DNA from 2 places in the Mycolicibacterium sp. YH-1 genome. Region 1 is predicted to be linked to the other one. Evidence: predicted binding sites of a transcription regulator. Region 1 holds the regulator's gene; the other holds the start of a gene.
The links. The regulator HspR, encoded in region 1, represses chaperone genes until heat shock. The targets are predictions, from matches to a motif close to ANNTGAGTNNNNNNNACTCANNT.
Positions count from the first base shown of each region.

Region 2: a site for HspR is predicted at 10,916-10,938, ahead of lon (endopeptidase La). Genes of this name have one in related genera too.

Region 1 is NZ_CP092915.1:6,181,987-6,196,825, forward strand. Features, by position in the region: gene L0M16_RS29235 (Glu/Leu/Phe/Val dehydrogenase dimerization domain-containing protein) at 1-171, shown strand, start outside; gene L0M16_RS29240 (ATP-binding protein) at 185-2,512, opposite strand; gene hxlA (3-hexulose-6-phosphate synthase) at 2,555-3,184, opposite strand; gene hxlB (6-phospho-3-hexuloisomerase) at 3,230-3,811, opposite strand; gene L0M16_RS29255 (helix-turn-helix transcriptional regulator) at 3,971-5,212, shown strand; gene L0M16_RS29260 (ABC transporter permease) at 5,348-6,346, shown strand; gene L0M16_RS29265 (hypothetical protein) at 6,386-7,657, opposite strand; gene L0M16_RS29270 (FAD-binding oxidoreductase) at 8,100-9,254, shown strand; gene L0M16_RS29275 (aldose 1-epimerase) at 9,273-10,175, shown strand; gene L0M16_RS29280 (heat shock protein transcriptional repressor HspR) at 10,172-10,561, opposite strand; gene dnaJ (molecular chaperone DnaJ) at 10,561-11,736, opposite strand; gene grpE (nucleotide exchange factor GrpE) at 11,925-12,530, opposite strand; gene dnaK (molecular chaperone DnaK) at 12,527-14,383, opposite strand; gene L0M16_RS29300 (hypothetical protein) at 14,557-14,839, opposite strand, start outside.
Region 2 is NZ_CP092915.1:3,327,454-3,342,292, reverse strand. Features, by position in the region: gene L0M16_RS15605 (ABC transporter substrate-binding protein) at 1-219, shown strand, start outside; gene L0M16_RS15600 (leucyl aminopeptidase family protein) at 216-1,691, shown strand; gene L0M16_RS15595 (aspartate aminotransferase family protein) at 1,762-3,111, shown strand; gene L0M16_RS15590 (xylulokinase) at 3,140-4,603, shown strand; gene lysA (diaminopimelate decarboxylase) at 4,635-5,930, shown strand; gene L0M16_RS15580 (serine hydrolase domain-containing protein) at 5,927-7,612, shown strand; gene L0M16_RS15575 (tautomerase family protein) at 7,642-7,857, opposite strand; gene L0M16_RS15570 (2-keto-4-pentenoate hydratase) at 7,883-8,641, opposite strand; gene L0M16_RS15565 (YncE family protein) at 8,702-9,760, opposite strand; gene L0M16_RS15560 (LysR family transcriptional regulator) at 9,893-10,837, shown strand; gene lon (endopeptidase La) at 10,950-13,301, shown strand; gene L0M16_RS15550 (LLM class flavin-dependent oxidoreductase) at 13,391-14,446, shown strand; gene L0M16_RS15545 (DUF72 domain-containing protein) at 14,450-14,839, shown strand, end outside.

The DNA of each region.
Region 1 (14,839 bases):
GAACTCGCCTCCGCAGACAGTGGCTGGGTACGCGACAAGGTCGAGGGAATCTACGGCACAGTCCTGGCGATTCTCGACCGTTCGCGATCCGAGTCGCTCGGTCCCGGCACTATCGCCGACCGCATCGCCGAGGGTCGGCTGTCCGACGCGCGAGCTGGCCAGTTCGACTGACCCACGGGCGCACTCACGCCAGGTCGCGAGCGGCGTTCTGATGCGCGACCCACGCGGCGACCTGGCTGCGTGAGTTGAACCCGAGTTTGGCCATGAGGTGCTGGACATGCGCTTCGACGGTGCGGCGGGACAACACCAGTTCGTCGGCGACCTCCTGATTGCTCCGGCCGAGAGCGACGAGTTCGGCGATCTCACGTTCCCGCTTTGTGGGCCTGGCGGCGTCCGCCGAGCCGCGGCTCTGCGCGGACTCCTCCAAGGCGAACGCGATCGACTCGTCCAGTGTCATCTGGCGCCCCTGGCGATGTGCGGCCTGGAACGGCCGCTCGCCCAGTTTTCGCGCAAGCTTGGCGCTCTCCTCACGGTGCCGATAGAACCCCGGCACCGTCTCGGCGGACATCCCCATGCCGTGCCAGATGCTGTCCGCCGCACCCAGCAGGACTGCGGCACGCTGCAACTCGCCGCTCGTCGCCGTGACCCAGGCGATGCCCTCGATGCACTCGGCGATCCCCAGGTGATCCTGCAGTGGCCGCTTCAGGCGCAGGGCTGCGGTGAGCAACTCGAAGCTGACCGTCAACTCGCCACGATTCCACGAATCCATCCCGGAGACCCACAGGGAGAATGACCAGATCCACGACTCCCCATACGGAACCGTCATCTCGCGAGTTCGGTCATGCGCCTCGGCCACGCGGTCCGAGTCGCCGCGCAGCATCGAGACGATGCCGTACAGGACCGTGGTGAACGCCGACCCGGTGTTGTCGTCGACGGCCTCGAACTTGTGCATCGAGTCCGTCAGCAGCCGCACTGCCTCGTCGGAGTCGTCCTGGACCAGGGCCATCAGACCTTGCGCCTGCACCACGTACGCGCGCCCTGCGACGTCACCGTGTTGGTCGCACATGTCGGAGGCCTCCGCAAGCATGCGCGCGGCGGAATCGACCTCGCCTCGCAGGGTCGCCAGGCACGCGGCGACGTAGAGTCCCCGGATGCGCACGGGCCCCGACTCGGCCACCGCGGCCAGCAGCCGATCTATCCAATAGCTGCCCTCCCCCAGCAGACCGTTGAGCAGCCAATAGTGGTACAGCGAACTCGCCATCCGGAGACCCGCCGTCGACTCGCCGGGCTGCTGCACGCAGAACTCCAGGGCCGCACGCAGATTCGCGATATCGTCCCGAAGCAGTCCCAGTCGGTCGACCTGGCCTGCCGTCCGCCAGTCCGTCATCGTCTTGTCGATGATGTCCAGGTACCAGTCACGGTGCCGTCGGCGCCCTTTCGTCACCTCCTCGGTTTCCCGCCCCAGGATCGTGAGCCCGAACTGACGGACCGTCTCCAGCAGTCGGTACCGGACGCGTTCGCCGCGCTCCTCGCGGATCAGGATGGACTTCTCGACCAACGACGACAGCAGCGGCATGACGTCGGACCGCGGCAGCAGCTCATCAGAGCAAATACCCTCCGCCGCATCGAGTTCCACGCCGCCGGAGAACACCGACAGCCGGGCCCACAGCAGCTGTTCGGACGCCGAGCACAGGTCATAGCTCCAGCCCATCGAGGCACGCAGGGTGCGCTGACGGGTGGGGCCGCCGCGGCGTCCACCGTCCAGCAGATCCGGCCGGGCCGACAGGAGCTGCACGATCTGCTCAAGCGATAGCGCGCGCATTCGGACGGCGGCCAACTCGAGGGCAAGCGGTAACCCATCGAGCGTTCTGCAGAGGTCGGCCACCGCCTGATGGTTGGACTCATTGAGCGCGAAGGTCGGCACCACCGAGGTCGCGCGTTCGACGAACAGACCGACGGCGTCGTACTGCGCGAAGGCATCCAGCGGGCAATCCGGCGCAGGCACCCCGAGAGGCAGGACGGGGAACGTGTTCTCACCGGCGACGGCGATCGACTCCCGACTGGTTGCCAACACCCTGACCTGCGGGCAGCCACTCAACAGGGCATCGATGAACTCGGCGCACGCACCCACTATGTGCTCGCAGTTGTCGAACACCAGCAGTCGATGGGAATCAGCGAGGTATTCGACCAGTGCGTCCACATCCCACCGACGAACCGCACCGCGCAGCCCAAGCGCGCCGGCCACCAGCTGCCCGAGCAGCTCGCCATCCTGTAGGTCGGCCAGCGACAGGTAGGTGATTCCGTCGGGAAACGAGGTGCGCGCTCGACGCGCAACCTGAATCGCAAGGCGGCTCTTACCCGCTCCGCCGGCCCCGATAAGCGTGATCAGCCGCGCCCGAGTGAGAAGGTTCGACAGTTGCTTGAGTTCGCGGGAACGCCCCACGAAGCGGTTCGCCTCCGCTGGTAGGTCGTCCACAGGGCCGCGCGGAGCATCAGGTTCAGTGGGGCCCATCTGGGCCATCTTAGTGAGGCTCGCCCACGGCGGCCACGGAAGTTATTTCACAAGCGCGTCTTTGAGGGCCCTCGCAGCCGCCGCCGGATCCGCGGCGCCATAGATGGCACCGCCCGCGACGGCGACGTGCGCTCCTGCGGCGCGGACGGCGGCGATTGTGTCCGCAGTGATCCCGCCGGCGATCGCGAACGGGACCCCAGCCGTCTTACCGTCCTCGATGAGGGTGTGGATCGAGTAGCCGGGCTGGGCCTGCTCATCGAGTCCCGCGTGGAGTTCGACGAATGCGACGCCGAGTTTCGTGACCTCACGGGCACGCTCAATCCGGTGCTCGACACCGATCAGGTCTGCGACGACCTGCTTGCCGTGCTTTCGGCCAGCCTCGACAGCGCCCTCGATGGTTGGGTCGCCTGCGGTGCCGAGAACAGTCACCAGATCGGCCCCCGCGGCGAAGGCGAGGTCGGCCTCCAGGAAGCCGGCATCGGCGGTCTTGAGATCGGCGAGCACCTCCTTGTCCGGATGTGCGGCCTTGATCGCGCTGATGACGCTCATCCCGGCGCACTTGATCAACGGCGTGCCCAGCTCAATCACGTCGACGTACTCGGCGACCTTGTTGGTGAGTGCCAGCGCATCTGCGGTGGTGAGCAGATCGATGGCAACCTGAAGCTTGGTCATTCGGTGCTCCTCTGTGAGTAACTGATTGCGTGTTCTGAGGCGTGTTCAGCCGAGATTTGCGTGCCGCGCCCAGAGCCGCTCGGCTGTCTGGTTCGTGTTGGCCCACAGCGCGTGAAACTGGGCGTCGAACGCCAACAGCACCATTTGTTCGAAGAGGCTTCCCGCGTACTGTCGACTGGCCGAACCGGTGTGATCCTGTTTGTCGGCGGCAGGCAGGATCACGACGACATCGGCCCGCCGAGCGAGCGGCGATGTCGACGCCGTTGTGATGGCGACGACGTCGGCACCGTGCTCGCGTGCGGTGTCGGCCGCTTGCACAACCGACGGCGTGGTCCCGGATCCAGAGACCGCGATCAAGGTGTCCGCGGCACCGATCGCCGGTGCGGTGCTCTCACCGACGACGTGCACGCGCAGGCCCAGATGGACCAGGCGCATGGCCGCCATCTGAGCGGCGAGACCACTGCGGCCGTTCCCGATGACGAAGACCGATCGCGCTCCGGTGATCAGCGTTGCCGCGCGGTTCCACGCTTCCTCATCCAGGGACGTCATCACGCGTCGGGTCTCGTCGAGCACAATGCGGCGCCCCTCGCTGAACTGCGCGAGCAGCGGCTCGACGGTCTCGGTCATGATCACAGCGTGCCGTTGGCCTTTCGGCCTGGCACCTGGCCGCTTGGCGGGTTCTGACTAGACGATCGATCAGTGCGGACGATCCGGAGGTGGCCCTATGGTGAACGGGTGGCGAGCGTGGAACCTACCCTCCATGCCGTCGCGGCCGCGTGGAACGACATGCGGGATGTCATCGCCGGTGCGCTGCCGGACATCGCAGCGCGGTTCTCCCGCCTCCTGAAGGACATCACCGCCCACGACGCGCTGGTGATCTTCACCCATGAGTGCACGGGGCGTCCTCGCAAGGTGTCGGGAAGCCGAGACGTCATCGACCGGGTGACCATCGCCGAACTCGAGGAACTCCGCCAGTCCATCTGCCCGGGCCAGCACGTCACCGATGTTCGCAGGATCGCGGGCACGGACCGGCGGATCTGGGCACGCCGCGATGTCAGTGACACATTGCTGGTGCTGGTGTTGCGGCAGTCCGACGTGATTGAGCCCGACACCGCCGAGCGGGTTGCGGCGATGTTCGGGCTGGTCGCGACGTCCATCCAACAACAGGTCTCGCAGGCCAGTCCCGACTACCTCGCCGAGTCGCGGGCCGCGTCGAGTGAGCGCGCCCGCACGACGGCGCAGCTCACCGAGATGCACGAGGCAACACTGTCATCGATCCTCAGCACGCTGCGATCCCACCACCTCGACGACCGACGGGCACGCTTGGTCGCCCTTGAGAGCGCCTCGGACGCCCTGATCGCCGCGCGATCGGCCAGCGCCGCTGACCGGGATCTCTCCGAGGAGGCGGTGTCCACCGCATTCGCCCGACTACGAACCGAACTCGACACCCTCGTGCACCCCGGCGAGTTCGACGTCGAGTTCGTCGAGCCACCGGTCGATGGACGACCGCTGCCCGGTGAGATCGCTTATGGAGCACGGGCTTTGGTGCGCACCATCGTCCTTGCCTTCAATGCCCGGCCAGGCCTCACCCGGTTGCGAATCGCATGGGACTGCGACGGTGAGAACGTGTCGATCGAAGTCAGGGACCAGAGTTCCGGCAACGTCGACCACGGCGCACTGAGACGCCAGCTCGCCGGGCGACTACACACCTTGGGCGGTCACGCCGAGATCGAAACGATTCCCGGCTGGGGTAACCGGGTGGTGGCCACCATCCCCCTCGATCCCCCAGCCGTGAACCCCGATGAGCGAATGCTGTCGACCTTGAATCCGCGCGAGTACGAAGTGCTCGGACATCTGGCCGCCGGTCGACGAAACAAGGCCATTGCCGCGGACCTCGGAATCAGCGAGAGCACCGTCAAGTTTCACGTCGCCAGCTTGTTGCGGAAGCTCGAGCTGACCAATCGCGCCGAGGCGGGCGCAGTCGGCATCCGCGCAGGGATCATCCCCCGCGGCAGCGCGCAGCGCTGACCCCAAGGCTCACCCTTCGTTGTCTGCACTGGTGGGGCCGTGTGCTGACGACAATATTTCAATGACTGTTGAAAAGTATCGCTTGCGGGTTTACGCTTCGGCTACAGAATTCAACGGTCGATGAAAAGGATCGTCATGGACACCGACGCGCCAACGCGGAACACCGCTCACACCGAGGCCGGCCACGAAGCTCCCGCCGCCGCGCGGGCCGCCGCCATCGTCGTCGCCCTGACCACACTGATCGCCATCGTGGCGATCGCGTTCGCCCTGCCCGCATCCCGATCAGCACCACACGACGTGCCGATCGGTGTCGCAGGCCCGCCCGTGCTGACCACCCAGATCACCGACCAGGTTGGGCGCGCGGCGCCGGGTGCCTTCGCCGTCACCGTCTACTCCGAGGCCGCTGGGCTGCGCGAGGCGATCCTGAATCGCGACGCATACGGCGGCATCGTCGTCGATCAGCAGGGCCCAACACTGCTGATCGCCACCGGCGCCAGCCCTGCCGTCGCCGCCATGCTCGGACAACTGGGCAGCGGTATGGCCCAGGCCACCGGGATGCCCTTGCGCACAGAGGATCTCGCGCCACCGACCGCCGATGACCCGCGCGGCGCAGGGCTAGCGGCCACCGCCCTGCCGATAACACTCGCGGCCATCCTGCCCGCGATCGCGCTGGTTCTCGCCCTGAAACGCGAGGTCTGGATCCGTCTGACCGCGGCCGTCGCGTTCGCCCCCGTCGCGGGCATCAGCGTGGCCGCCATTCTGACCTACGTACTGGGCTTGGTCGAGACCAACTTCTGGGGCGTGGCGGCTGGCCTGACGCTCGGTATCGCGGCCGCGTTGTTGCCCATCCTGGGCCTTGGCTCGATGTTCGGCCGGGCCGGCCTGGCCGTCGGCGCGGTGCTCGCACTACTGGTTGGCAACCCGCTCTCAGGCATCGCCGGGGCCCCAGAACTGCTGCCGGCCGGATGGGGCGCATTCGGCCAACTGCTACCGCAGGGCGCGACCGCGACCCTACTTCGTTCGACGACCTACTTCTCCGGGGCGGGTGCGACGAGCGCGGTCGTGGTTCTCACCTGCTGGGCCGTGGTGGGTGCGCTGTTGGTGGCCATCGCCGCAGCCCGCCAGAAGCAGTAGCCCCCTCGACGAGCGAGGGGGCTACTGGTCTGAGTGGGTCTACTCTCCGGAACCGCTCTCCGAGCTGGACCCTGTTGAACCACTCGATGATTCGCTCTTCTTCTGCTTGCCACCCAGGCCCGCGGTGACCTTCTTGATCCCGTCGGTGGCCTTCTTGACCGCGTCACGCACGCTGTTGTTGAGTGCGTTGCGCGGGTTCGACGTCTCCGTGGTCGCGCCGGTGACCCCTGGAACCGCAATCGGGCTGGGCCGGACCTGCGGGTCGAGTTCGGTCTCGTCAGTTGCCGGAACCTCAACCGGCGTGACAACCACCTCGGTCGCCGGAGTCGGAACCTCAACCGGCGTGACAACCACCTCGGTCGCCGGAACCTCAACGGGAGCAACAACCTCCTCGGCCACCGGCGTCGAGGACGCCGGTGCGACGACCTCCTCGGTTGCCGACGTCGAGGACTCCGGTGCGGGCATCGTCAACGACACCGCAGCGGCCGGCAGGGCCAGCGTCTCCACATTCGCGACGTCCGCGGAGGTCACCAACTCCTCGGGGGCGGGCGGCGGCGGGTTGAGGATGTCGCGGATTCTGGTGCGCTCGTAGTCCAGGGACCATCGCCACGAATCGACCATGTTGAGCGCCGCGATTGTGACGTTGGCGACGCCGTGTTGGATTGCGTTGACGATCCGCCCGAGATCGCCCGACGGGACCGCCTTCCACAGTTCATCCAGGCCACCTGCCGCCGCGTTCATGAGGGAGAACAGCCCCAGCGCCTGTCCGGGTCCGAGAGCCCAGGCTGACATCATGAGCGCGCCCGCCAGTTTCCCTGCAAGGACGAAGCGATCCTGGACGAATGTCTGCAGCTTCATGAACTGCCCGAATGTTTGAAAGAACGGCCCCATGAACACCGGAGCGAACGCGCCGACCGCACCGGTGAAATCGCCCTTGAAGGCCCTTTGGGCCGCGGTTCCGAGGGCCGCCGGGAATTTGGTTGCCAGCGTCGTGACGATCTGCCCCATCGTGTTGGCGATCTCGCCAAGGGCATTCGCGTCGATCACGGCCCTGCCGATCAAACCATTGATGATCGGGAACGGGTTGTCGAGTTCAGCTTGGATGGCACCTTGGACGAGGGCGCCCACCTTGTCGACGACCGGGCGGAACACGTTGATGGGGTTGTCGATGGCCGCGGTGAGGACCACCGCATGGGATTCGATACGCGACTGGATCTCCGGTGCTGGCGCCAGCACCGGAGTGGCGGCGATGGCACCGGCGGCGACCAGTGCCACACCGGCGGTCACGTACGGCCTCAAGGCGAGTTGCAAGGGAGTCTCCTCTGTCGAGCTGACGTCGGCGGTCTGGCCGACGGCGGAACAGTAATTGCCAAGGAGGAGAGCCGGTACAAATCTATGGAACACGTTTCAGTCAAGGCTTTAGAACCGTCGATAGGCGTTTCGTTTCCCCCGCGAGTCGTAAACCATTCCTTCGATAATCAATTAGCTGTAAGGCACGTAACAGTGCCAATACCACATGCTTGATCACATCGGACGCGCTTCACCGCGCCGCCTGAATCGTTGCTAGCGGCGATAAGACGTCTTCCGACCAGGCCAGCTTTCAGAAATGAAGAATTATTCGAAGTATTACAGATTCAAGTACATTTTTTGAACATCGTTGACTTCGACAATAATTTGAATGCCACTGGCCTCGGATTCTATCCCCGGGGCGTCAGACATGGGCCCAGCCGCACCTCACATAGACTCGAACGGCGTGGGGCTAGACGATCGCGACGCGCTGGTTACTCTGCGCACCGCTATCGACCCGGATGAGCTCATCAGCGACGTCTACACCCGGTGGTTCGCCCTCGACATCTCCGTCCGCGATCTGTTCCCCCCCGACCTCGCCCACCAGCGCGCAGCCTTCGCCAAGGCGCTGTCCTGGCTGCTGGGCGAGATCATCGAGCAGCGCGCCGAGGAACCCGTCGCGTTCCTCGCACAACTGGGCCGCGATCACCGCAAGTACGGTGTGACACAACTGCATTACAACGGCCTGCAGACGGCTCTGCTCGGCGCCCTGGCCCACCACTTCAGCGACCGCTGGGACCACGCGCTGGCCGGCACCGCGCGCGATGTGGTGGAGCTGATCGTCGGGGTGATGCGGGGAGCCGCCGACGCCGAGAAGGGCCCGCCCTACCGCGACGCAGAAGTCATCGACCACATCCGGGCCACCCGCGATGTGTCGATCGTGCGGCTGCAACTCGACCAGCCGCTGTTCTATCACCCGGGTCAGTACGTCACCGTCGAGGTTCCGCAGTGGCCCAGACGCTGGCGCTTTCTCACCCCGTCGATACCCGCCGACCGCGGCGGCGCCATCGAGTTCCACATCCGGTCGGTCACCGGCGGGATGGTGAGCACCGCGATCATCGGCGAGACCCGGATCGGCGACCGTTGGCGACTGTCCAACCCGCACGGGGGCCTGCACGTCGACCGTGACGGGGGTGACGTGCTGATGGTGGCGGGCAGCAGTGGGCTTGCCCCACTGCGGACGCTCATCATGGATCTGTCGCGATTCGCCGAGAACCCACGGGTGCACCTGTTCTTCGGTGGCCGTTACCCGTGCGACCTCTACGACCTGAACACGCTGTGGCAGATCGCGTCGACCAACCCCTGGCTGTCGGTGACGCCAGTCTCGGAGTTCTCCACGAATCCGCCATGGGCCGCCGACTTCCCCGTCACAGATCCACCGCGTGGACTGCACGTCCGCCAGAGCGGGCTGCTACCCGAGGTCGTCACCCGCTACGGCAGCTGGAGTGATCGCCAGATTCTGATCAGCGGCGGCTCGGCGATGATCGCGGCCACCAAGGCCGCACTGGTCGCCAAGGGCGCAGACCCTCAACGGATCCAACACGATCCCGTGGTCGATTGAGCGTGATTGAATCGAACGATGCCTGAGTTCGAGTCGGTCATGCTCAAGGATCCGGCGTCGCCGCTCACCGCGACCTTCGTGCCCGCGGCGGGCATGATCGGTACCTCGCTCGCCGAGGATGGCGTGGAGTACCTCGGTCAGCGGCGCGGCCTCGACGCCTACGTGAGCGCGGGCAAGACCATGGGGATTCCCATCCTCTATCCGTGGGCAAATCGCCTGAGCGCCAGCAACTATGAGGTCGACGGCACGGAAGTCACCTTGACCCCGGGTGTGGGCGGTGTGCGCACCGACGACCACGGCGCGCCAATGCACGGCGTGCTGGCGGCCCATCCCGGCTGGGTGGTGACATCGGGTTCGGACAACTCGCTGTCGGCCGTCCTGGACTTCGGCGACGAACCGACACTGCTGGCGTCGTTCCCGTTCCCGCACGTGCTGACCCAACGGGTCACGCTCGCCGACCGCACACTGACGATCGAGACGACGGTGACAGCGACGACGGCCGCATCGGTACCGCTGTGCTTCGGGTACCACCCCTATCTGAGGATTCCGGACGTACCGCGCGAGGAGTGGATGCTCACCACGCCGTACATGCGACACCTGCCCGTGGACGACAGGGGTATCCCCACCGGGGAGCACACCGACTGGATCGGCGGGAGCGAAGCGTTGGACGACATCGCCTACGACGACGGCTTCGACCAGGTGCCCGACGGAGCGGTGTTCGCGCTCACCGGCGGTGACCGGCGGGTCGAGGTGAGGTTCGAGAGCGGTTACCCCGCAGCGCAGTTGTTCGCACCGCGCAACGACGACGTCGTCGGCATCGAGCCCATGGCGGCACCCACTGATGCACTGCGGCGCGGCAACTACCGCGTCGCGCTGGCGGGAACGCCTGCGACCGCGCGGTTCTCGGTCAGGATCGGCTAGCTGGAGCGGCGTGCGCCCCGGCGCGGCTGCCACAGCACCAGCGCGGTGCTCTTGGTGGCATCTCGCCGCTGCCCGGAGCGCAATAGCTCGACCTCATCGACGGCCTCCGCCAGCCGCGACTGTAACGCCTCGACCTGATTGGTCAGCTCGATGATGCGCTTGATCCCCGCGAGGTTGACGCCCTCGTCCTGAGACAGCCGCTGCACCTCACGGAGCAGGTCGACGTCGTGCTGCGAATAACGCCTGCCGCCACCGGAACTGCGTTGCGGGCTGACCAGGCCGAGGCGGTCGTAGGTACGCAGCGTCTGCGCGTGCATACCCGCGAGCTCGGCAGCGACCGAGATCAGGAAGGTCCTGGCGTCGTCTCCACCGCGCTTGCCGGCCATCAGTTTCCGGCCCATCCCGCCCGCGGATCGAATCCGCTGGCTCGTTCTGCCTTGGCATAGGCCTCAAGCGCCTCGGCCGCCTCGCCCTCGAGGTTGGGCGGCACGGCGACCTTGACAGTGACCAGGAGGTCTCCGTGGCCGCCGTTGCGCTTCGGCACTCCCCGCCCGCGGACGCGCAGGATGCGGCCATCCGATGTGCCCTTCGGCACCCGGACACCAACCTTGCCCTCCAGCGTAGGAACGGAAAGCGTTGTCCCCAAGGCCAGTTCGTGGAAGCTGACCGGGACGCTGACGGTCAGGTCGTCACCGTCGCGACCGAACACCTTGTCGGGCCGCACGTGCACGGTGACATACAGGTCACCCGACGGTGCACCCCGCAGGCCGGCTTCACCCTGCCCAGCCAGGCGGATGCGCTGGTTGTCCTCGACACCCGGCGGAATCCGGACGTTGATGGTGCGGGTCCGGGTGATCTTGCCCTCGCCGTGGCACTCGTCGCACGGTTCGTCGATGAGCGACCCGGTGCCGCGGCACTCGGTGCAGGGCTCGGAGAACCCGAACGCACCCTGGTTACGGCTGATGACCCCTGCGCCGTTGCACGATGGGCAGACCCGCGGGCTGGTGCCCGGACGGGCGCCGCTGCCATGGCAGTTCGTGCACGGGGCCGGGCTGGTGAGCCGCAGCGGCATCGCCACGCCCTTGGTGGCCTCGAGGAAGGACAGCTCGGTCTCGGTCTCGAGATCGTTGCCCCGGCGCGGTCGGCTGGGTCGCGGCTGCTGTGCGCCGCGGCCGAACAGTCCACCGAACAGGTCGCCGATGTTGGCACCGCCGGTCTGGCCCGCAGCACCGAAGAGATCGCCGAGGTTGACGTCGCCGTCGGCGCCGTAGCCACTGAAGCCGCCGTCACCGGCGCTGTACCGGCGACCGAAACCGCCGCCACCGGCGAAGAGCCGACGGGTCTCGTCGTACTCCTTCTTCTTCTTCTCGTCGGTCAGGACCTCTTTGGCCTCGGAGGCCTCCTTGTACCGCTCCTCTGCCGCGTGATTACCCGGGTTGCGGTCGGGATGGTTCGCGGCGAGCAGCTTGCGCGCGGCACGCTTGATCTCGTCGGTACTGGCATCGGAGGAGACGCCAAGCACCTTGTAGAAGTCCTTCTCAACCCACTCGCGTTGGGCCATTCGGCATCACCTCCTCACCGTTGTTCATCGTTGTTGTCTACCTACTCTGATTCTGCGGCTTGTAAGCCGGTTGAGCGTGTTTTGTCGACGATTTCGCGCCTGGTGTCGGCACTGGCGACGTGGGAGGCGACCCGCACCGACCCCTTGGGTCAGGTGCACATCGCCTCCGCACGCCACCATGCGCGGCCTCAGTCCGCGTCGGCTTCGGCCTGCGCCGCCGTGGAATTCGCGGCGTCCGGTTCCTCGACGGAATCGACCACCCCAACCATGGCGTGCCGCAGCACGTAGTCGCCGAGCTTGTAACCCTGACGCATGACCGTCCCGATTACGGGATTGGAGCCGTCGCCCTCGTGCTGCACAGCCTCGTGCAGCGATGGGTCGAACACATCACCCTCGGCACCGAAGGCCACCAGTCCGATGCCCTCAAGTGCCCCGGAGAGCTTCTCGGCCACCGACTTCAGCGGACCGGACTCCAGATCACCGTGGCCGCGGGCTCGGTCGAGGTCGTCGAGCACGGGCAACAGCTGCATGACGGCGGAGGCCTTCCCCCGCTCGGCGGCAACCTGCTTCTCGCGGTCGGTGCGCTTGCGGAAGTTGTCGTACTCGGCCTTGACCCGCTGCAGCGTCGCCTTCAGTTCTGCGGCTTCGTTGGACTCGTCCGGCGTGACTGCCTCCGGCTCCGACCCACTGGGGGCCGGGCCGGAGGCCGCATCACGGACTGCTCCGGTGTCGGGGTCGATACGCCGCTTGTCGGTGATGGTCACCGGTTCGTCGTGCGGATCTCCCTGCGTCACTTGTTCTCCTGGGTCTCATCCTCGTCGACGACCTCTGCGTCGACGACGTTGTCGTCGGCTGCTGTGGCGGACCCTCCGTCAGCCGACTGCTCGGCCTGGGTGGCCTCGTAGATCGCCTGACCGAGCGCCTGGGACTCGACTCCGAGCTTCTCCATCGCGGCCTTGATAGCCGAGATGTCGGTGCCCTCGAGTGCCGTCTTGGCCTCGGTGACTGCCGCCTCGACCTTGCCCAGCGTCTCCTCGGGAACCTTGGATCCGCCCTCGGCCTCTCGCTGCTCCTTGACGAACTTCTCCGTCTGGTAGACAAGCGATTCCGCCTGATTGCGGACGTCGGCCTCTTCGCGACGCTTGCGGTCCTCCTCGGCGTGCGCCTCGGCGTCCTTGATCATCCGATCAATGTCCTCCTGGGAGAGGCCGGAGCCCTCCTGGATCTTGATCGTGTTCTCCTTGCCGGTGCCCTTGTCCTTGGCCGTGACGTGCACGATGCCGTTGACGTCGATGTCGAAGGTGACCTCGATCTGCGGGACTCCGCGCGGAGCCGGCGGGATGCCGGTGAGCTCGAAGGAGCCGAGCAGCTTATTGGCCGAGGCGATCTCGCGCTCACCCTGGAAGACCTGGATCTGCACCGACGGCTGATTGTCGTCGGCCGTGGTGAAGGTCTCGCTGCGCTTGGTCGGGATGGTGGTGTTGCGCTCGATGAGCTTGGTCATGACGCCACCCTTGGTCTCGATGCCGAGGCTCAGCGGGGTCACGTCGAGCAGCAGCACGTCCTTGACCTCGCCCGCCAGCACACCGGCCTGCAGCGCGGCACCCACGGCGACAACCTCGTCGGGGTTGACGCCCTTGTTGGGCTCCTTGCCGCCGGTCAGTTCCTTGACCAGCTCGGTGACCGAGGGCATACGGGTGGAACCGCCCACCAAAACCACGTGGTCGATCGCGCTCACCGAGATGCCGGCGTCGGCGATGACCGACTGGAACGGCTTGCGGGTGCGGTCCAGCAGATCTTGGGTGATCTTCTGGAACTCGGCCCGGGTGAGCTGCTCATCGAGGAACAGCGGGTTCTTGTCGGCGTCAACCGTGATGTAGGGCAGGTTGATCGATGTGCTCTGGCTCGAGGACAGCTCGATCTTGGCCTTCTCGGCCGCTTCACGAAGCCGCTGCAGGGCCATCTTGTCCTTGGTCAGGTCGATGCCCGCCGAGGCCTTGAACTTGTCGACCAGCCACTCGACGATGCGATCGTCCCAGTCGTCGCCACCGAGGTGGTTGTCGCCGGAGGTCGCACGGACCTCGACCACGCCGCCGCCGATGTCGAGCAGCGAGACGTCGAATGTGCCACCGCCAAGGTCGAAGACGAGGATCGTCTGCTCCTTGTCGCCCTTGTCCAGGCCGTAGGCCAGGGCCGCGGCGGTGGGCTCGTTGACGATGCGCTGCACCTCGAGGCCGGCGATCTGGCCGGCTTCCTTGGTGGCCTGACGCTGGGCGTCGTTGAAGTACGCCGGGACGGTGATGACCGCGTCGGTGATGTCCTCGCCGAGGTAGGCCTCTGCGTCGCGCTTGAGCTTCATCAAGATGCGCGCGCTGATCTCCTGGGCGGTGTAGTCCTTGCCGTCGATCTCAACGGACCAGTCGGTGCCCATGTGGCGCTTGACCGAACGGATGGTCCGGTCGACGTTGGTGACCGCCTGGTTCTTGGCGGGCTGACCGACGAGAACCTCGCCGTTGCGCGCGAACGCGACGACGGACGGGGTGGTGCGTGAACCCTCTGAGTTCGCGACGACCACGGGGTCGCCGCCTTCAAGGACTGCGACGACGGAGTTGGTGGTCCCGAGGTCGATTCCGACCGCACGAGCCATAGTGTTGCCTCCTGAATAGCTTTATTGGGGTCTGAGTGGACCACGCTCAAGCTTTCCCGGCCGACGATGTCTTGTCAACCTAGAGTTGAGCCTGTTCCACTCAAGTGTCGAACCTTCCAACGGGGTGCCCTGCGGATTTGTTCCCGCCTACTCCGGGATTCCTCAAACGACACTCACGCCTGGGGCCCGCCCACTATCCATATGGCTATGCCTGCACCGGTAGACCTGGCTCGGATCGGCGGACTCGCGACGTCCCTTGCGACGTCATTGGGGATCGTGGCGGTGGTGATGGCCGGCGTCGCTGTGGCGGAACCATCGGCGTCGTCCGGGCCGTCGGGGTCTGAGTCGTCATCGGAGTCGTCGGCGAGTTCATCGGCCACGGATTCGACAACGCCGAGCGATGACGCCGCATCGACACCGACGTCGTCACCGTCGTCGACGGAGAGCGCCTCATCG
Region 2 (14,839 bases), 2.9 Mb from region 1:
GCCGCGCAGGCGGTGGCCCGCGACCGTGCGGAACGCCAGCAGATCATCAACCAGATGCAGCGGATCGCATTCGACGACCGTCCCTACATCGTGCTCGTCTACCAGAACGTGATCGAGGCGCACTCACCGTCGTGGACGGGCTTCCTGTTATCTCCGCTCGTCGGGTCGGTCAACAATCTCTCGACACAGACGCTGCTCCAGGTTCACCCCGTCAAGTGAGCGGTACATCCATTAACCGCTGGCCGAGCCACGACCTCGCCCGCGCGCTGGAGCGAAACCCTGGAGCCGACCTCGTCGTGGGCATGTTCTCCGGACCGGACGGTGTGCACGGGGGGCGAGGATCGGCTGTGGTGGGTGATGTGCTCGGCGCCGAACTCGGTGCCATCGCGGCTGCCAGTCCTGATTTCGACGGCCGGCGCGCGGCACGCTGCACGGCCGTGCTGACGGGTCCCGCGGGCCCGGTCCGAGTCGTGCTGGTCGGACTTGGGCGTCGTGTCGACACTGCGTACGACCTGTTCGAAGCGGCCGTGGCGTCGGGAAACGCTCGCGCCGTCGTCTCGACGCTCGCCCTGGAGGCAGAGGGCGCCCTCGATGCGGTCGCGCAGGGCCATGCGATCGGCGCCTGGCGGTATCAACGTGACCCGCACGCGCCTGCGACGCCCGTCGCCGTGGAAGTCGTGGACGATTCGCAGCCGGACTCGGACTCGATCCTCGCCCGTGCCGCGACGGTGGCACGGGCCACCGGTTGGGTGCGCCAGTTGGTCGAGATGCCACCGAACTCACTGCGCCCCAACGACTTCGCCAGCGCCATTGCTGAGTTCGCCGATGAGCTGGCACCCGGTTCGGTCGTCGTCGAAACATGGGACGAGGCGGCACTGGGTCAGCGGGGATTCGGCGGGACCCTCGGCGTCGGAGCCGGAAGCGTCGAGGCTCCCCTCGTCGTCGCATTGCACATCGCAGGCGATGGTCCACTGACGGCGTTGGCGGGCAAGGGGATCACGTTCGACTCCGGCGGGGTGAACCTGAAACGCAACCTCGGTGAACTCAGCTGGATGAAATCAGACATGGCCGCGGCGGCGTCCGTCGCTGCCGCGGTGATCGCCGCGGCCCGCCTCGGCGTCCCCGGACCAGTGACTGCACTCCTGCCGATCGCGGAGAACATGCCGAGCGGAAGCGCGCTTCGACCGGGAGACGTCGTGTCACATCCCGGCGGGCGAACCACCGAGGTTCTCGACACTGACTCCGAGGGCCGCGTGGTACTCGCCGATGCGCTGAGTTGGCTTGCCGCACTTAACCCATCCCGTCTGATCGACGTGGGAACGCTGACGGACTCCGGTGGCGTGGGATCTGCGTTCTGGGGGTGCTGGGGAACATCGGACGAACTCGCCCGCGCCGTCGTGGATGCCGGCCGTCGTGCGTTCGACCGCGGTTGGGCACTGCCGTTGCACGATTCCTACGTCTCGCTGCTGTCGTCACGCGTCGCGGATATCGCGAACGCGCCCACCGCCGTTCCCGACTCCGGCCAGTTGGCGGCCACCTACCTGCGCACCTTCGTCGACGACGTGCCGTGGGTGCACATCGACAACGGTTCGTCTGCCTGGCTCGAGGGTGAGGCTCATCCGTGGCCCGCGGGGGCAACCGGCACTCCGGTGCGCGCCCTCATCGAGTTGCTCACCTCGCCCACGTTTTGATCTCATTGCTCTACATACTTAGTATGATGAGTGCACTGGGATGACCAGTCAGCAAGAGGAAAGGCACTCCATGACGACGTTCGACACCGCCTACGCCGAGCGGACCGCGACCACCAAGGCTCTCTACGAACGCGCGCGCCGCTCGATTCCCGGCGGGGCCGGCAGCACCGCTCGCCTACCGCGCAATGGTTGGAAGCCGTACCCGATCTTCATGGCCGAGGGGCAGGGTTCGCGCCTGCGCGACGTCGACGGCAACGAGTACATCGACTATCTGCTGGGCCTGGGCCCGATGATTCTCGGGCACCGGCACCCCGGTGTGACCCAGGCCGTCACCGACGCGATCCACGACTACGGCACATGCTTCGGCCTGCCATACGAACTCGAGATCGAGGCGGCCGAGAAGGTCATCGCCGCCGTGCCCGGCGTGGAACAGGTCCGATTCACCAACTCCGGATCCGAGGCCGTCGGTACGGCCGTCCGGCTCGCGAGGGCGACCACCGGACGGCGGCTGATCGTGCGGTTCGAAGGTCACTATCACGGTTGGCAGGACACCGTGTACTGGTCCAACCACGTGGATCCGAAGCTGGCCGGCCCCGCTGATCGGCCGCGCCCCGTCGCCATGGGAGGCGGCGTTCCCGCCGAACTGGAGCACACCCTCGTGGTGCTCACCTGGAACGACCCCGAGAGTTTCGTCGCACTCATGGAGGAGCGCGGCGAGGAAGTGGCCGCCGTGCTGACCGAGCCTGCGGTCTTCAACACCGGTTGCATTCTGCCCGAGCCGGGCTATCTGGAGCTGCTCCGAGAGCAGACCACGAAGTATGGCGCAATGCTGATCTTCGACGAGGTCATCACCGGCTTCCGGTTCGCACGCGGCGGCGCCCAGGAGTGGTTCGGAATCCGTCCGGACCTCACCACGTACGCCAAGGGCATCGGTGGCGGCTTCCCCGTGGCAGCGGTGGGCGGTACCACCGAGGCGATGAGATTGATCGCCGACGGTACGTACTCCCACTCGGGAACGTATAACGCCAACGTCGTGCAATGCGCCGCAGTTTCGGCCACCATGGACATCCTGGCCGAACCAGGTCTTTACGAGCGCCAGCGCGCGCTGGGCGACCGGCTCGGTCGCGGGCTCAAGACCCTCGCGCAGGAGAAGGGCATCGACGCGTACGTGGAGGGGATCGGAACGGTGTTTCAGCTGTGGTTCACCGACCAACCCATCAAGAACTGGCGTGATGCGGCGGCCAACGCCCGTGAGGACGTCTTCACGCGGTGGTATCAAGAGATGGTGGTGCGCGGCGTGCTGTTCCACCCGCTGCAGTTCGAGAATCTCTTCGTCTCGCTTGTACACACCGACGCCGACATCGACGACACACTGACCGCGGCCGATGCCGCGCTCTCCGTGGTGGCGCGTGAGTTCTAGCCGGCCGCGGCCGAACCGGGCCGTTTCGATGACAGAGGGCGAGCCTCTCGCACTCGGCCTGGACCTGGGGACCAGCAGCCTTAAGGCGGTCGCCGTCGGCGAGGATGGCCGGTGCGTTGCGCGCGCCCGCGTAAGCTATCCGACCTCGCAGCCGGAACCCGGTGCAGCTGAACAGAATCCGGCCGACTGGCTCGATGCCTGCCACCGAGCGCTTGCGCAGCTCGCCACGCAGACCGATGCGACGTCGTGGCGGGCCATCGCGCTCTCGGCGATGCTGCCGACCCTGGTGAGCCTGGGGCAGGACGGCGTCCCCATCGGTTCGGCCATCACCTGGAAGGACGGGCGTGCCGAGGCCGAGGGTGACGACATCGCCGCCGCCATCGGCCCGGCCACCCTGTACCGGCGAACCGGACAGAGGTTCGACGGCAGATACCTGCTCGCGATGCATGCCCGCCGCGTACGGCTCGGCCTGACGCCGGACGCCATCGTGGCGGGCGCGAAGGACTACCTGTACGAGGTCCTGACCGGGGAGCTATTGACGGATCCGAGCACGGCATCCGGTTACGGCGCCTACGACTTGCACGATGGTCGTTGGGACGGCGAGATACTCGCCGCCGCGAAGGTGAGCCACGTCCCCGATATCGCGGCGTCGAATGCGAGCCGGCCACTTCGTGCCGACGTCGCCGCTGGGTGGGGTTGTCCAGCAGGCATACCTGTCGTACTCGGTGCAGCCGACTCGGTGCTCGGGGCATACGGCCTCGGGGTGCGGGCACCCGGCGCCGTCGCGTACATCGCAGGCACGAGCAACGTCATCCTCGGCCACTCGTCGACGGCCCGAGTCGACGATGACGGACGCTTCCTGGTGACGCCCATGGCCGACGACGGGTTCGGACTCGAGATGGACCTCCTCGCAACGGGATCGGCGGTGGAATGGCTCGCGAATCTGCTCGGCGTCGCAGGCGGGCCCGCCGAACTGGCCGATCTCGCCGCAACGGCACCTCTGGCGTCGGCTCCGCTGGTACTCCCCTACCTGTCCCCCGGCGAGCAGGGCGCCCTGTGGGACCCCAACCTCATCGGGTCGATCGAGGGTTTGACCCTGCGCACCACCCCGGCCGACTTGGCGCGGGGGCTCATCGCGGGCATCGTGCTCGAGTCGCGCCGGTGCATCGAGGCACTGGACGAGGCAGCCGGGGCTCGCGGCCCGATCTTGATGAGCGGATCCGGTGCCACCTCCGAGACGTTCCGGCGCGACCTCGCCGACGCCACCGGTCGGGCCGTGCACTGCCAACGCAACGAGCGCGACCACTCGGCGTTGGGCGCCGCGCTGTTCGCGGGCCGAAATGCCTTGAACTGGACGGACACCGATCGGGAACTCACGCCCGATGAGCGGCCCGAGATCGTCGAACCCGATCCCCGGCGCGCCGCGGAGTGGGCCGAGCGTTTCGCCCGCCACGACGAGGCGTGTCGATCCCAGCAGGCACGACGCCAGTGATGAACCCACACGTCCACCCGGAGAAGTCGTCATGACCGCAATGCCGAACGCCGCCGACATCGACCTTTCCCTGTATCCCGAGGGCACGACCCTGGATACAGACGGGCGCCTCGTCATCGGCGGATGCCTGGTGGCAGATCTGGCCGAGCAGTACGGCACCCCTGCGTATCTGATCGATGAGGGTGCGCTGCGGCGCAGAGCACACGCCTACGTCGACGCGTTCACCCGCCGACATCCTCGATCGCTAATCCTGTTCGCATCGAAGAGCTTTCCGTCGGCGTCGGTGATCGGCGTGGTGGCACGGGAGGGGTGCGGTACCGATGTCGCCTCGGCGGGTGAACTGCGGCTGGCCTTGGCCAGCGGCGCCGACCCCGGCCGAGCTGTCTTCCACGGCAACGCCAAGACCGACGAGGACGTGCGCGTCGCGATCGAGTCGCGTGTGCGCTATGTCGTCGTCGACAATCTCGACGATGTCGAGCGCATCGCTCGCATCGCGGATGCACCCGTACCCGTGCTGCTGCGGGTGAGCCCGTCATTGGACGCGAAGACGCATGCGGCGATGATGACGGGTCACGACGCCTCCAAGTTCGGCATCCCGTCCGACCAGGTTGCCGACGTGATTCGCGAGATCCGCCGGCAGCCCCTGCTCGATCTTCATGGCTTACACGCTCATGTGGGGTCGCAGCTACTTGACCTCACGCAGTTCGAGGCCGCCGTGGCCGCGCTCGCGGAGTTCGAGCGGTTCGGCGTCTACGACCTCGGCGGAGGCCTTGGCGTGCGGTACACGAGCGATGACTCAGCGCCGTCGGTCGACGAGTACGCGGAGTGCCTGGTCTCGGCTGTGCACCATCGCCTAGGCAAAGACGTCGAACTCCTGGTGGAGCCCGGCCGCTCGATGGTGGCGCGCAACGGGATCACCGTCTACCGCGTCGTCACCGTCAAACGCGGTGTGCTCACCCACGCGGCTGTCGATGGTGGCATGGGAGACAACCTCGAGGTGTCGCTCTACGGTCAGGCGTTCCAGCCGTCGGTGATCGACCGGAGTGGCCCCGCCGAGATCGTCGACGTCGTCGGTCGCCACTGCGAGTCCGGTGACCGGATCGCCCAGCAGGTGCCGGTGGTCAGTCCGCGGGTGGGTGATCTCATCACCGTGCCGACGACGGGCGCCTACTGCTACACGATGTCGAACAACTACAACACCGCGCTGCGGCCTCCAGTGGTGTTCTGCGACAACGGCACGTCTCGGTTGGCGGTCCGACGCGAGACGTTCGACGACCTGCTGCGCCGGGAGCAACTGGTCCCCGCTGCCGAGTCGGTGAGCGGGTGAGCGATTCGGCATGCGCGGTCATCAACGCCATCGCCAAACAGTGGGCAGTGCCCGGCGGTGCGGTGGTGGCCGTCGACCGCCGAGGTGAGATCTTCTCCCACGTGTTCGGGAAGTCGGACCTCAGTTCGGGGACCCCCGTCGGCTCCCACCACCGCTTCGAGATCGGCTCGATCAGCAAGACATTCACGTCGATCGTGCTCCTGCAGCTCGCCGAGCAGAAACTCGTTCGACTCGATGCGCCCGCTGCGAGCGTGCTCGACTGGGTTCCGCAGCCTTTGCGCGCAGACGGGATCACGCTCGAGCGGCTGCTCAATCACACGGCAGGGCTGGTCGCCAGCGTGGACGCGCTGCCCGACGAGATCGGTCAGGCCACCCTGTACGCGGGCGAATCATCGCCTGCGGCCCCGGGGAGCTTCTTTCACTACTCGAATCTCGGCTACATCCTGCTTGGCCTGACCGCGGCGCAGGTGTCCGGGCGGCCGCTGGCGAATCTGGTCCGGGACGGCATCCTTGCCCCCCTCGGCATGAAGGACACCATCGCCCGCATCACACACGACGACTACGAGTCGCTGGCCCGGGGCCACCAACCTCTGCACGACGATCGGCCGTGGATCCCAGGAGACCGCCTCGTGCCCGCACCGTGGCTGGAAGTCGCTGGAGCCGACGGCAATCTCGCGGCGACCGGCTCCGATCTGGGCCGTTTCGCCCGCATGTTGCTCGGACGAGGCACTGTCGACGGTACGACGGTGCTGAGCGCCGCCGCATTCGACACCATGCTGTCGTCCGTTGCGCCCGCCGGTGAGGACGTGCTGGATCTACCTGGCGTGCCCACCACCGAATCGAGCCGCTACGGCCTCGGAGTCAATGTCGAACGCATCGAGGGCCGTAGCGTTCTGACGCACGGTGGCGGCATGGTCGGCTACGCGTCGTTCCTGATGGCCGACCTCGATCATGGCCTCGCCGTGTGCGTGGTCACCAACGCCAATGGTGACACGCCCGTCGCCGAGGCGATCGCGCGCAGCACCGCGACAGAACTCACCACACCGGGCCGGGTGGACACCGACCGGCTCGACCCGCGCTGGTGGGACGCATCACGCGTCGAGGAGCTGGGATGCCTTGGCGAATTCACCGATGCCCCAGCGGAAATCCCCCCGATGGAACCAGCGTTGTCCGTGTGCGTATCGATCGCCGAACACCGCGGGAATCGGGTACGACTGATGGTGTCCAGCGACGGTGAGCAGGCACCCCTGCTGCGCACCTGGGGGCGACGCGTCGTCACGACGTTGCCCTCCCTGAATCAGTACGCACTCACCTTTGACGACGGCCATTGGACCTGGGGAGCCAAAGAGCTGACTCCCGTCGGCACCGGCCGCCCCACCGACATCGATGGATCGGTGTCCGATGGTGCACTGGAGGCGTTCTGCGGGCACTACCGATGCTATTCCCCATGGTTCACCAACTTCCGCGTGGTGCTGCGGCGCGGACGCCTGGTGCTCATCGCCTCCGGCGGTGTCGAGGCACCCGGCGAGGACGCCGAACTCATCGCGGTCGGACCGTCCACCTTCCGCATCGGAGCCGATGAGCGGTTGCCGGAGCGCATCACCTTTGGGCCCGTGGCACGAGGTGTCACGCCGTGGGCCGACCGCGACGGCTGCAGGTACTCGCGCGCCTTCACCGACTGATCACTCGCGAGCTTGACGACGCCATCCCCTCAGGATGAGCCGAGGCGCGGCGCAGGGTGCTCGACAACGCTGCGGTCTTTGCCGCCGACGAAGAACATGCCCGGCGGTACCTGGCGGACGATGACGCGCACCGACTCGACGGGCGCTTCGAGGAGCTCGTGGGCCGCTCGGGTGATGGTGTCCGCGAACTCGCGCAAAACGTGCGGCGGGCGTCCTTCGATGAGTGTCACGTCGATGATGGGCACGGGTGGTCTCCTGAAATTGTCGGCGCTAGGTGCAGGTCTGTGCGATGCGGCCGAGGTGACCTATATCGACAGTGATGGTGTCGCCCGCGGCGACGGGAACAGCGGCGGTCAGTCCGCCGGAAAAGATGACCTGACCGCGGCGCAGCCCCTCTTCGCCGTCATCGTGCAGTCGGCGGGCCAGCCAGGCGACCGCGGCGGCGGGATGGCCCATGACAGCGGCACCGGCCGCGGTGGCGACGATGTCGCCGTTCTTCGTCAGGACGGCACCGAGTAGATCGAGTTTCAGTCCGCGTGGTGGGCGTGGTGGTCCGACCAGGTAGCGTCCGGCCGATACGTTGTCGGCGGCTAAGTCGGCCGCCCGGAAACGGTAGTCCCGGTAGCGCGAATCGAGGATTTCAATACCGGCCGCCACCGCTGCGGTTGCTGTGAGTACGTCTGCAGAAGTGATGTGTGGTCCGGCGAGGTCGTCGCCCAGGGTGAAGACGATCTCTGGTTCGGCTCGCGGTGCGATCAGCGTGTCGGTGGGTAGCGGTTGGCCCAGGCTCAGGCGATCTGCGGCGTCGAGAAAACCGTACAGCGGGGTGTCGACGCCGACTTGGCGCTGTTTGACTTGTGCGGTCAACCCCAGCTTCCAGCCTGCGAGCGGGCGGCCTAGACGACGGTGGTGTTGGACGCGGTAGCCCAGCTCGAGTTCGAACCCGGGATCGGCATCGCTGAATGGCGCGATGGCCAGGCGTTCGTGGCGTGCCGTGTCCAGTCGAGCAGCGATGTCGCTGACGGTCATTGTGGGTGCTCCGTGTCTGGTAGTTGCTTAATCGGGTCGCCGAGGCTGCTGATCCCGTGGTCAGCTCAGCCGCGGAATGTAGGCCAGCCCATGCGCTCCGGGTTCCCCGCGTTTGGCGATGGTGAGGCTGTTGAGCACCTCCCAGGTCTGCAGGTCGACGATGTCGACCGTCGACGAGGTGACGGCGGCGACGTAGCCGAGCCGACCGTCCGGGGACGCGGTGATCGTTAGGGGGAACCTGCCAGTCAGCTCCACGGCTGCGACCCGCTCGCGCGTCGCAGTGGAAAATGCGATGAGTCGGCCAGGAGCGTGACGGCCCAGAGCGGACGAATCGTCGGCCGACATGCGCAGCTCACCGGCCAACAACACGCCGGTGCTGCTCAGATACACCGGAAAGACCACGTTCTCGGTAGGCAACATATCGAGAACCACGGCGGCCTTGGTGTCGATAATTCGTATGCCGCTGAGCGGACGTTGTTCGGCCTGTCCCGGTGAGAATGACCCGTACGGTGCCGCGACATAGAGTTCGCTGCCGTCGGTCGACACCGCCAAACCCTCGCTGCCCGGCACCTCCACCGGCGTGAACGTTCCCGCCGCCAGATCGACGATAGAAACGAATGGGGCCTCCTTGTTGGAGGCATAGCCTTTCTCGCCTTCTGGATCGATGACGAACCAATGTGGGCCGGGTGCACCGGTATCGATGCGCCCCAACATCTTTCGTGTCGCTGTGTCGATGACGACGACGCCTCCCTGGCGATCGTCGGACCCTTCGACGCTGACGTACAAGCGGCCCCGCGTCGAGTCGAGAGCCAACCCGTGTGGCCCATGTTCAGGCGCAAGATCAACCGTGTCGACGACACGACGAGCATCGGGGTCGATGACCGTGAGCTGAGTGCGACGCCCAGCGTTGGCGTGGTAATAGCCGGAGAAGTAGGTATTCGTGCACCACAGCAACCGCTGCTTGGGATCGAAGCACAGCTCATGGGGTTCGGCGAGAAGCTCCACGGTGTCGAGCATGGCGTCGGAGGCGGCGTCGAAGAACGAAACCGTCGGGCCACTCTGGCTGACGACGGCCAGTACGTCTCCGCTGCGGCCTTCGCGAACAGGCGAGAAAGTCATGATGGCTCCTAGGTGAATGAGATCTATCGGATTCACCACCAGCGTGGACCGCTTGACTTTAACTATCAATGCAAGAATCGCTATTGATTACTTATCATCGTTGATAAGTATCTCTGGAGGTGTGATCCGACGGTGGATTTGAATGTGTTGCGGGTCCTCGATGCGTTGTTGCAGGAGAGCAGCGTCTCCGCCGCGGCGCAGAGGTTGGGCACCTCTCCGCCAGCGGTCAGCCGATCGCTGTCCAGGTTGCGACGCCTGAGCGGTGACCCACTCCTGGTTCGGGCCGGGCAGGGTTTGGTACTCACACCGCGCGCTGCTGAGATCCGGGACCCGCTGCACACACTGCTAGGTCAGGCAGATCAAATCCTTTGGCAGGGAACGGAATTTGATCCCGGTGCGATTGAGAGAACGTTCACCGTGCAGGTATCCGAACTGTTCCTTACGAGCGTGGCGGTGCCGCTTCTGGACATCCTCCAGCGAGAGGCCCCTGGAATCAATGTCGTTTTCCTACCGGAGGCGCTGGAAGGGTCTGCGGCGCTGCGTGACGGCGCCATCGACGTCGAACTCGGCGTCCTGTCACATCTGGATTCCGAAACCCATCGTCGTAGCCTCACTGCGATCTCCATGCTCGGCGTGGCCCGCGAGACCAACCCGATATTTGACGCCCCGATAGACGTCAAGCGTTTCGCCGCGGCCTCTCACATCGGTATCTCGCGACTGGGGAAGCGACGCGGACCCATCGACGACGCGCTGGGCCGGTTGAGTCTGAGCCGTCGCGTCGCGGTCGTGGTCCCCAGCCATACCAGCGCGATGCTGCTCGCACGATCCACCGACCTGGTCGCACTCACCGCCCCGGTCTGGGCAGCCTCCATCACGCCCGACTTCGGGCTTAGGGCTTTCCCGATCCCACTAGAACTGCCGACTGTTGAACTCGGCATGGCCTGGCATCCCCGGAACGACGCCGACCCCGCGCACCGTTGGTTCCGCCAGCGCCTGTCTGAGACTTTCGTCGACTCGCAACCGGCAACTCGCTCGGGCAACGCACAGCCACCCATTGCTGCCGACGCAGCGACCTGAGGTCTACGCGGTCATGATCGGCAACCACCGCAATGTTCTGCTCACAGCGGACGGTGGGAACAAAGTGGACCACGCCAAGGTTGAGCGCATCAGGCTGAACTTTGGAGGACAGATGCCAGAACCGATTTCTGTGCCGGTGTTGTTCGTCAGTGAGCCGATCGTGCTGCCAGGCATGGTCGTGCCGATCGAGCTCGACGACACCGCCCGCGCTGCCGTGGACGCCGCGCAAGCCAGCGAGAGCGGAAAGCTGCTCATCGCACCGCGGCTCGACGACCGCTACCCCACCTACGGCGTGATCGCCTCGATCGTGCAGGTCGGGCGGGTCGCCGGTGGCGGAGCTGCCGCCGTCGTCCGCGGTGAGGGGCGTGCCCACATCGGATCCGGCACCACCGGACCGGGCGCGGCACTCTGGGTCGAGGTGGAGGAAGTGACCGAGGCCGAGGCCGGCGAGGAGACCAAGGCGCTGGCGGCTGAGTACAAGAAGCTGCTGCTGGCGATGCTGCAGCGCCGCGAGGCCTGGCAGATCGTCGACGTGGTCAACAAGATCACCGATCCGTCTGCGCTGGCCGACACGGCCGGATACGCGTCGTACCTGACCGACGTGCAGAAGCGCGACCTGCTGGAGACCGAGGATGCGGCCCAGCGGTTGCGGATGCTGATCGAGGTCACCACCGATCACCTGGCCGAGACCGAGGTCAACGACAAGATCGCTGAGGACGTCCGCTCCGGCATGGAGAAGACGCAGAAGGAGTTCCTGCTCCGTCAGCAGTTGGCCGCGATCCGCAAGGAACTCGGCGAGGGTGAGCCCGACGGGTCCGATGACTATCGCGCCCGGATCGAGGCGGCCGTGCTGCCCGAGAAGGTGCGCGAGGCCGCGCTGCGGGAGGTCGGCAAGCTGGAACGCTCCAGCGAGCAGAGCCCCGAGGGTGGCTGGATCCGCACCTGGCTCGACACCGTGCTTGACCTGCCGTGGGACGTGACGACGGAGGACTCGACGGACCTCAAGTCCGCGCGGGAGATCCTCGACGCCGACCACCACGGGCTCGACGACGTCAAGGACCGCATCGTCGAGTACCTGGCCGTGCGTGCACGCCGTGCTCAGCGCGGTATGGCCGTCGTCGGCGGCCGCGGCTCCGGTGCCGTCATGGTGCTGGCAGGCCCTCCCGGCGTCGGCAAGACATCGCTGGGCGAGTCCGTCGCACGGGCGTTGGGCCGCAAGTTCGTTCGTGTGGCGCTGGGTGGCGTGCGCGACGAGGCCGAGATCCGTGGACACCGGCGCACCTACGTCGGCGCGTTGCCGGGCCGCATCGTGCGGGCCATCGGCGAGGCGGGGTCGATGAACCCCGTCGTGCTGCTGGACGAGATCGACAAGGTGGGCTCGGACTACCGCGGCGATCCCAGCGCGGCGCTGCTCGAGGTGCTGGACCCGGCGCAGAACCACACGTTCCGCGACCACTACCTGGACCTCGACCTGGACCTGTCCGACGTCGTGTTCCTGGCCACCGCCAACGTCATCGAGAACATTCCGTCGGCGCTGCTGGACCGGATGGAGCTGGTGACGATCGACGGTTACACCGAGGACGACAAGGTCGCCATCGCTCGGGACTACCTGCTGCCAAGGCAGGCCGACAAGGCGGCGCTGACCTCCGATGAGGTGACGGTGACCGACGCGGCGCTACGCAAGATAGCCGCCGACTACACCCGGGAACCCGGTGTGCGTCAGTTCGAGCGGTTGTTGGCCAAGGCGCTGCGCAAGGCCACGACGAAGCTTGCGGTGCGGACGCGAGGAGCAGATGGAGTTGAAGCGGCCGACGCGCCGTTGACCATCGACGAGCCGGATCTGGTTGCCTACCTGGGGCGTCCGCGCTTCACACCGGAGTCCGAGGAGCGCACGGCGGTGCCGGGCGTTGCCACGGGTCTGGCCGTCACCGGCCTCGGTGGCGACGTGCTGTTCATCGAGGTGAACGCCAACGACGGTGAGCCGGGCCTGAAGCTGACCGGTCAGCTGGGCGATGTGATGAAGGAGTCCGCGCAGATCGCGCTGTCCTACGTCAGAGCCCACGCCGAGCAGTTGGGCGTCGATCCCAAGGCGCTCGATCGGCAGATCCACGTGCACGTGCCCGCGGGTGCGGTGCCCAAGGATGGGCCGTCGGCCGGTGTCACGATGGTCACCGCGCTGGTGTCCATGGCGACCGGGCGTCAGGTTCGCGCTGATGTCGGCATGACCGGTGAGGTCACGCTGAACGGTCGGGTGCTACCCATCGGCGGGGTCAAGCAGAAGCTGCTTGCCGCGCAACGGGCCGGGCTGTCAACGGTTTTCATTCCGCAGCGCAACGAGCCTGACCTGGACGACGTGCCAGCCGAGGTGCTCGAGGCGCTCGAGGTCAAGCCGATGACGGATGTCGCCGACATCGTCGCGCTGGCGCTGGAACCGGCCGCCGAGGCCACGACCGCCGCCGCCTGACAACTCAATAGCGCAAGCAGACGCAAACTCGCATGTTCCGAGAGGATTCATGCGAGTTTGTGTCTGCTCAGCAGAGAGGTGACCGGTAGATGCCCCGACGCGGAGAACCGCTGCGCAAGCTAGGTTTCCTGACGATCGGCCGGTTCGAGGCCGCCGATCCGGGACCCGGAATGACCGAGACACTGGACGTCATCGTCCGCGCCGAGGACATCGGATATGACAGCGTCTGGCTGCGCTGCCGACATCTGCAACCGGGTATCTCATCTCCGGTCGCCATCATGGCGGCCGCCAGTCAGCGCACGTCGCGCATCGAATTGGGCACCGCGGTCATCCCCCTCGGATTGGAGAACCCGTTCCGGCTGGCCGAGGATCTGGCCACCGTGGACATCCTCTCCGGCGGCCGGATCAATCCCGGTGTCTCGGTGGGCACGCCGATGCTCTACGCGAACTACCGGCACGCCCTGTATCCCGACACCCACGATGTCGAGGACTTCTCCAAGGAACGCGTGGTTCGGCTGCTGCGGGGCCTGCGCGGCGAGCCGGTCAGCGACTTCGAGGGCACCGTCGGCATCGAGCAGTTCACGAACCGCATCCAGCCGCACTCCCCTGGCCTGGCCGATCGGGTCTGGTACGGCGGTGGACGCGACTCGGCCATCTGGGCCGCCGAACAGGGCATCAACTATCTGACCAGTTCGGTGGTCAGTATCGAGGGCACCGAGTCACGCGACTTCGCCACCATTCAGGGCGAGCACATAGACGCATTCCGGAGTGCTTTCGCAGCCAATCACCCGCATCCCGAAAGGGCCAGGGTGTCACAGGGTCTCGTCGTGATCCCCACCGACTCGGCGACCGACGATCAGGCCCGTCGCTATCGCGAGTACGCGGCCAGCCGCTTCGAGCGCACCAAGTCACCACAGGGCGCGCGGGGCATGCTGTTCTCCCCCGACTACGTCGGCACCTCAGACGAACTCGCCGACCAGCTGTACGCCCATGCCGGCTTCCAGCGGGCCAACGAGGTGGCCTTCGCCCTGCCGTTCACCTTCGGCGCGGACGACTACCGCCAGATCATCACCGACCTTGCCGAGAAGTTAGGACCCCGGCTCGGCTGGGAACCTGCCAGTGATGGAAACCATCGCCGAAGTTGAGCCGTGACCGTCCGGATCGGCACGTCGGGCTGGTCATATGACCATTGGAACTCCGTGCTGTACCCGCCCGGTACAGCGGTGGCCAAGCGGCTCGCACGCTACGTGCAGGCATTCGACACCGTCGAGCTGAACGCCAGCTTCTACCGTTGGCCCAGTAACAGTAGTTTCGAGAGCTGGCGACGGCGTCTGCCCGACGGATTCACCATGTCCGTCAAGGCACATCGCGGCCTGACCCATTTCCGGCGATTGAACTCACCAGAACCCTGGGCCGAGAGGTTCGAGCGGTGTTGGCGTGCCCTGGGTGACCGCGGAGAGGCACTCCTGGTGCAGCTGCACCCTCAATTCGCATTCGACTCCGACTCCGCTGCCCGGGTCGACCAGTTTCTCACCCTG